Regions from separate parts of the Enterocloster bolteae genome, predicted to be linked through region 1. Evidence: predicted binding sites of a transcription regulator. Region 1 holds the regulator's gene; each other region holds the start of a gene.
What was found. Region 1 encodes Rex, which represses fermentation and respiration genes when NADH is low (regulators of the CRP and FNR family bind a similar motif). Its sites were predicted from a motif close to ATTGTTAANTANTTAACAAT; they were not measured.
Positions count from the first base shown of each region.

Region 1 (2,269 bases):
ACACGCACCGGATATCCTTTTAGATGAAGCATTCTGGCTGCCGCCACACCGTCGGCCCCGTTGTTGCCGGTGCCGCACACCGCCCAGATTACATCCCCCTTTTCCCACAGGCGCTCCGCTGCCAGGGCCACCTTAAGAGCTGCCCGCTCCATCAGGACCAGGGAGGGGATTCCTATGGTGTGGATGGTGTATGCGTCAATGGCCTTCATCTGTTTTCCCGTTACCAGCATCCTCATTTGGCTGTACCTCCTTTATCCTTCCTTCTCCCACTGCAAACGCCATGGCGTATTCCCTTGTATTGGTGATGGACACCTCCAGACGCTCCATTCCCATCTCCTGAAACCGCTTAAGGGCCCCTCTGTAAAGGCGGACATAGGGTTTTCCCATATCATCCCTGAGCACCTCCACGTCGATGGGCATGAAGGTCCGAAACCCTGTCCCCAAAGCCTTGGCAACCGCTTCCTTCACAGCAAAAGAGCCGGCCAGCTTAGAGGCGGACCCCTTTGCTTGCCGGCTTTCCATATCCGTAAATGTACGCACCACAAAATAATCCTTTTTACAGGCTTTTTCCATGCGTCTGATTTCAATTAAATCTGTTCCAACTCCAAGTATCATGGTGCTGTCTTCCTAAACATTTACTTTAACGCGTTCTTTTTCTCCTCCTGCAGGTCATACATGCTGCTGACCCGGTAGGAAAGACGCATCAGGCTCTCGGACAGGTGCACATTCTCCACCACCACATCCTCCGGTACCACCAAATCCGTATGGGCAAAATTCCAGATAGCCCTGATTCCCGCGTTTACCAGGCGGTCCGCAATCTCCGGCGCCTTTGTCTTCGGGATGGTCAGAGCAGCAATCTGAATCTCATTCTCCCTGATAAACGTTTCCAAATCATCCACGGAGCGAATCTCAATCCCTCTGATGACCAGGCCGATCAGTTTGGGGTTAATATCAAACATTCCCCTGATAACAAAGCCCCTGCGCTCAAAATTCGTATAGTTGGCAATGGCCTGTCCCAGGTTTCCTGCTCCGATGATGATCACATTGTGCTGTCTGTCAATCCCAAGTATTTTGGCGATCTCTGAATAGAGGTACTTAACATTATAACCGTAGCCCTGCTGGCCGAATCCGCCGAAATTATTCAGATCCTGACGGATCTGAGACGCGGTCACTTTCATTCTGGCGCTCAGCTCATTGGAGGATATGCGCTCCACACCTTCCTCTATTAATTCACCTAAATAACGGTAATAACGGGGCAGCCTGGATATGACTGCCTTCGAAATCTCCTTGCGTTCCATGATGTATCCACCTTCCCATTGTGCAATTCTGTCAAAACCTTAATAGTTCTATTATAAACACACGTCAAAAAAATGTCAAACCGTTTACATATGTTCTTGAAAAAATCGTCTCCGTATATTATACTTGGGAGAGCTAAATATGTCGTTTTTAAAGGAGTTTACCATGATTTTATCATGCAGCAATATAAGCAAATCATTTGGAGAGAAACATATATTAAAGCAGGTTTCCTTCCACCTGGAGGACCATGAAAAGGCAGCCATTGTCGGAATCAACGGCGCCGGCAAGTCCACTCTCCTCAAAATCATCATCGGGGAACTGGCCTGTGACGAGGGGTGCGTGGCCCTGAGCAAAGGGGCCTCCATCGGCTACCTGGCCCAGCACCAGGACCTGGACAGCGAGAGCACCATCCACGACGCCCTGCTGGAGGTCAAGCGCCCCATCCTTCAGATGGAAGAACGCATCCGCTCCCTGGAACTGGATATGAAAAGCGCGTCCGGCGAAGGTTTAGAAAACATGCTGGAGGAATACAGCCGCCTGACCCACCAGTTTGAGCTGGAGGGCGGTTATGCCTGCCGCAGTGAAATCACCGGCGTATTAAAGGGCCTTGGCTTTGCCGAGGAGGAATTTTCAAAGCCCATCAACGCCCTGTCCGGGGGCCAGAAAACCCGCGTATCCCTGGGCAAGCTTCTGCTGACCAAGCCTGACATCCTGCTCCTTGACGAGCCCACCAACCACCTGGATATGGAATCCATCGCCTGGCTGGAGACATACCTTAAGACCTACAGCGGCAGCGTAATCATCGTTGCCCATGACCGCTATTTCCTGGACCGGGTGGTGACAAAAATCGTGGAGCTGGACAATGGAACCGGGACCGTGTTCAGCGGCAATTACACGGCCTACAGCGACAAAAAAGCCATGCTTCGGGACGCCAGAATCCGGGCATACTTAAATCAGCAGCAGGAAATCAGGC
Region 1 is NZ_CP022464.2:2,886,991-2,889,259, reverse strand. It holds gene CGC65_RS13420 (bifunctional ADP-dependent NAD(P)H-hydrate dehydratase/NAD(P)H-hydrate epimerase) at 1-236, opposite strand, end outside; gene acpS (holo-ACP synthase) at 196-615, opposite strand; gene CGC65_RS13410 (redox-sensing transcriptional repressor Rex) at 636-1,298, opposite strand; gene abc-f (ribosomal protection-like ABC-F family protein) at 1,462-2,269, shown strand, end outside.

Region 2 (2,269 bases), 770 kb from region 1:
CCTGCTTTGCATCATGAAGGGCTTTTGCATATTTGACAGTGGAGTCGATGGCTGCCGTCATGCTGACATTGGTGGCAATCCCCTTCCCTGCAATATCAAATGCAGTTCCATGGTCCACGGAGCAGCGTAAAAACGGAAGTCCCAGTGTAACTGAAACTGTCCTCTCCAAATCCAGCGTCTTACATGGCATATGGCCCTGGTCATGATACATTGCCAGTATAGCATCAAATTCCCCATTTTTTCCCCTGGAAAATAATGTATCCGGCGGAACCGGTCCGATTGCATTGATTCCCCGTTTCCTGGCTTCCTCAATGGCAGGAATGATTTCCTTCATCTCTTCATCACCGAACAGCCCACCTTCCCCGCTGTGGGGATTAATGCCCGCCACCGCAATGTACGGGGTTTCCATCCCAAGGCGCTTTAACTCTTTATCAATGCGGCATATATCGTTCAGCACATGTTCCTTGGTGGCATACCGGATGGCATTCATCAGTGATATATGTCTGCTGAGATGGAATACCCTCATCTTAAAGCAGTCAAACATGGTCAGAACATACGGAGCTTTTGTGCCGTCCATATAAATCTCGGTATGACCAGCCTGTTTTACCCCCACCATCTTAATAGCCACCTTGTTAATGGGAGCCGTGGTCACCGCATCAATCTCTCCCTCCAACCCTAATTCAATAGATGTGCGAATGGAATCCATTGCTATCTGTCCGGCGGCCGCCTGCTCCTTCCCCCACACCAGCTTCGAGATATCATAGTGTCCTGTTTCAAGGACATCTATGGAGCCAAACCGGAAGCAGGCGTCAGACACGGATTCAATCCTGTTAAATTCCAGACTGCATTGGGGAAGGACTGCCTTTGCTCTTTCGAGTACATTCACGCAGCCAATGACAAGGGGCCTGCATTCATCATAAATATGTTTCTCTCCCAAAGCCTTCAGGATAATCTCTGGCCCAATTCCCGCCGGGTCTCCGATTGTAATTCCTACAATCGGTTTGTATTTCTCTTTCATGAGTCTCTCCTTTTGATTGATATTTTTTATTTCTATATTCTTTCGATATTTACATATATAATTATCAATCGAAAATAATAAAATGTCAATTGTTATTTTTATAAGAATATGTACACAATTCTTTGTGCATTTCTTATAGTCCGTATTTATGCCGGATAATAAAAAAGCCAAATAAAAGAGCCTTCATGCACAAAGCACAAAAGCTCCCACTTAAAAAATTTTATATTTTCACAAACCTCTGATTTTAACACCCCATCAGATAAGATCCAGCTCAATGCCGAGATTCCTGGCAGTCTGAACATATTCTTTTTTTATTTCTGTATCAGTAATCACCCTGTCTACCTCAGACATAGGACACACCGTAAAGAGATTTCTGCTGCCAAACTTTGAACTGTCGGCAATAACATAAACCTCGTCCGCCACCCGTATCATTTCACGCTTCACATCCATCTGAGGGGTTCCCATGGAAGTCAGACCCGTTTTGAGATTGATTCCATTGACCCCCACAAAGGCCTTGTCAACATGAAACTGCCCCATGGCTCCTACTGTTATGTTATCCAGAGCAGCCGGAGGATTACCAATGACATGGCCTCCCACAATAAAAAGGTCCACATGCCTGGCTGAAGTCAGCTCAGCTCCGGACAGAACAGAATTCGTCACCACTGCCAGATGTTTCTCTGCATGTTCCTTTATATATTTGGCCAGATAATATCCCGTAGTGGAATCGTCAATGATGATTGAGTCCCCGCCTTCAATATACTCGTAGGCTCTTTTGGCAATTCTGTATTTTTTGTCACTGTTTAGGAAATATTCTCCGGGAATGAATTCCACCGAGAGTCCGTTTTCCTTGCGGACCGCTCCCCCGTATGTTTTCTTAAGAACCCCCTGCTGGTCCAGCTTTCTTATGTCATTCCTTATGGTCACCTCGGAACACCCCAGACGCCCGCTTATTTCCGCAACCCTGACAATTCCGTTGGTCTGCACTTCATCTATGATAATCTCTAAACGTTCGCTTGCTTTCATATGCAATATCCTCTTTCTATCGTTTAAATATATCTACTGATTTATTATATTACATACAAAATAAGATTACAATTGAAAGAACTGAATTAACGAAATTCCATCATGGACAATTCCGCCCCGGCAAAAAACAGAAGCCGAAAATCAAAGGGTCAAAGGGTGGTTTCCCTCCACTTGACTATATTCTTAAACACCACTTCCCCGTCTGTTTTCTTGCCGTCCAGGATGTCG
Region 2 is NZ_CP022464.2:2,120,293-2,122,561, reverse strand. It holds gene pdxA (4-hydroxythreonine-4-phosphate dehydrogenase PdxA) at 1-1,018, opposite strand, end outside; gene CGC65_RS09965 (DeoR/GlpR family DNA-binding transcription regulator) at 1,274-2,041, opposite strand; gene CGC65_RS09960 (LacI family DNA-binding transcriptional regulator) at 2,191-2,269, opposite strand, start outside.
Region 2: pdxA (4-hydroxythreonine-4-phosphate dehydrogenase PdxA) is a predicted target of Rex. The motif match lies at 1,107-1,126, and genes of this name have one in related genera.

Region 3 (2,269 bases), 2.0 Mb from region 1:
CCCTCTGAGGCCGGCAGCCTTCATCTCTTCCACCACCTGGGCCGGCGTCATCTCCGACAGTGCTCTTGCCAGGGCGCCGTATCCGTCCCTGGATATGTATGCCTCCAGGGAAGCATACTCCATGTGTCCGCAGTTTCTCAGCGCCACACGTACCTGGCCCTTGAAGAACGGAATATCCTCCATCCTCGGCACATGGACTCCCTCGTCCTCGTCAAAATATGTATATTCCTCGCACACCTCATCCTTCAGAAGATGCCTGGCCACCACGTCCTCTGCCTTTTCAGGATTCATCTTTGTGTAGAAGATTCCCTCCGGCTCAACCAGGATGACGGGACCCATGGCGCATGTACCCATACATCCGGTGACCATGACCTTAACCTCATCATCCAGCTTATATGTACTCACTGACTTTATAAGCGCATCCCTTACTTCCCCGCAGTTAGAGGATATGCACCCTGCTCCGCCGCACACCAGCACCTGACGCCGGTAGGACTTTTGCCGTCTCAGATATTCTTCTTTTATGCTTAATAAATCATCACGGTTTTTTACTGCATCCATTACTCCTGCCCCTCCTCTTCATAGTAGCGTTCCAGAATCTGTTCCAGTTTGTCAGGATTTACCTGTTTGTAAACCTGGTCGTCAATTGACATGGCCGGAGCCAGACCGCAGGCCCCGATACATCTGGCCACCTCAAAGGTAAACCTTCTGTCCGCCGTGGTCTCACCTATTTCCACATCCAGCAGTTCCTTTAACCGCTCTACGATTTTCTTCCCGCCCCTTACATAGCAGGCCGTCCCCAGACAGACACGTATGGTGTGTTCTCCTCTGGGCTGGGTAGAAAAGAAAGAATAAAACGTCACTACCCCCGATACCTCTGCCAGACTGATATCCAGAGCGTCTGCTATGACCTTCTGGACCTCCAGAGGCAGATAACCATATATTCCCTGCGCCATATGAAGGACCTGTATCAGACTTCCCTCTTTCCCCCTGTACTCTGCCGCCAACTCGCCAATCCGCTTTAACAGCGCTTCTTCACTGTGGTCACAGCAGCATGCATGTGTGTTTTCACCCATCACTTCATTCCTCCTTGTTATGAGCACTTACCGCCTGTTATACGGCGCTTGTGTGCAATACATGCCACTGGCACGAAAACGGCCGTCCCTTGACCGTTTTGCGCAGTGGCTCACCTCTAAAAGCGTTGCGCTGCTGGCCGGGCAGACAGCTGCAGTCTGTCTGTCGGCTCCCTCACCGCAGGTTCCCCCCATTGCGTCCGGAGGATTGTATTGTGAAAAATTATACAAAGTTAAGGCGGGAGCAACCTTACCGGTTACTCCCGCCAAAAAGACCCTGTATAACTTTTACTGACTTTTTAAAATTATCTCGTCTGCGGTATCGTAAATGACCGCGTCCGCCTTTGATTTTCATACCGCATCCCCCTGTCTTGATTTCACGTAAAAATTAATGTGCCTAAAAATTTTTGTATATTATAACTTTTTTTGTATTTTTTCCATAATATCACAAGGACATTGTACTTGTCAATATACAATCTAATATTTAACAATCTCAAAAACAGCCCAACACTTATTTATTCTGACTTTATATATCAGAAAATTTATTAATATTATCCTACAAATTCTGTCGATTTTCAGAACCTCTATTCCTTAATTTTCCAGCATATGTTACAATAGTACCTATCAAATACAAAAAATTTTCATATGCAGAAAGGAGTCCTTATGTTCGATTTAGACTTTATTCTCACCTCGCTGGGATTTATTGTCCCGGTCATTCTGGTCATCATCATCATTACCCAGGGGTACGTCAAGGCGCCGCCTGACCACGCCTACATCATTTCCGGCCTGCGCAAGCAGCCAAGGGTGCTCATAGGACGGGCAGGCATCAAAATTCCGTTTTTTGAGCAGCTGGATAAACTGTACCTTGGACAGATTACAGTGGATATCAAGACCGATGAATACATCCCAACCAACGATTTCATCAATGTTATGGTGGATGCGGTTGCCAAGATACGGGTGGCTGACGACGACGAACGGATGAAGCTGGCTATGAGGAACTTCCTGAACAAAGAGCCGGCAAACATTGCCGCCGACCTGCAGGACTCCCTTCAGGGCAACATGCGTGAGATTATCGGTACGCTTACACTGAGGGCCATTAACACGGACCGTGATTCCTTCTCTGACCAGGTTATGATTAAGGCTTCCAAGGACATGGAGAAGCTGGGTATTGACATCCTTTCCTGCAACATCCAGAACGT
Region 3 is NZ_CP022464.2:4,890,187-4,892,455, forward strand. It holds gene CGC65_RS22590 (NADH-ubiquinone oxidoreductase-F iron-sulfur binding region domain-containing protein) at 1-558, opposite strand, end outside; gene nuoE (NADH-quinone oxidoreductase subunit NuoE) at 558-1,073, opposite strand; gene CGC65_RS22600 (SPFH domain-containing protein) at 1,734-2,269, shown strand, end outside.
Region 3: nuoE (NADH-quinone oxidoreductase subunit NuoE) is a predicted target of Rex. The motif match lies at 1,283-1,302, and genes of this name have one in related genera.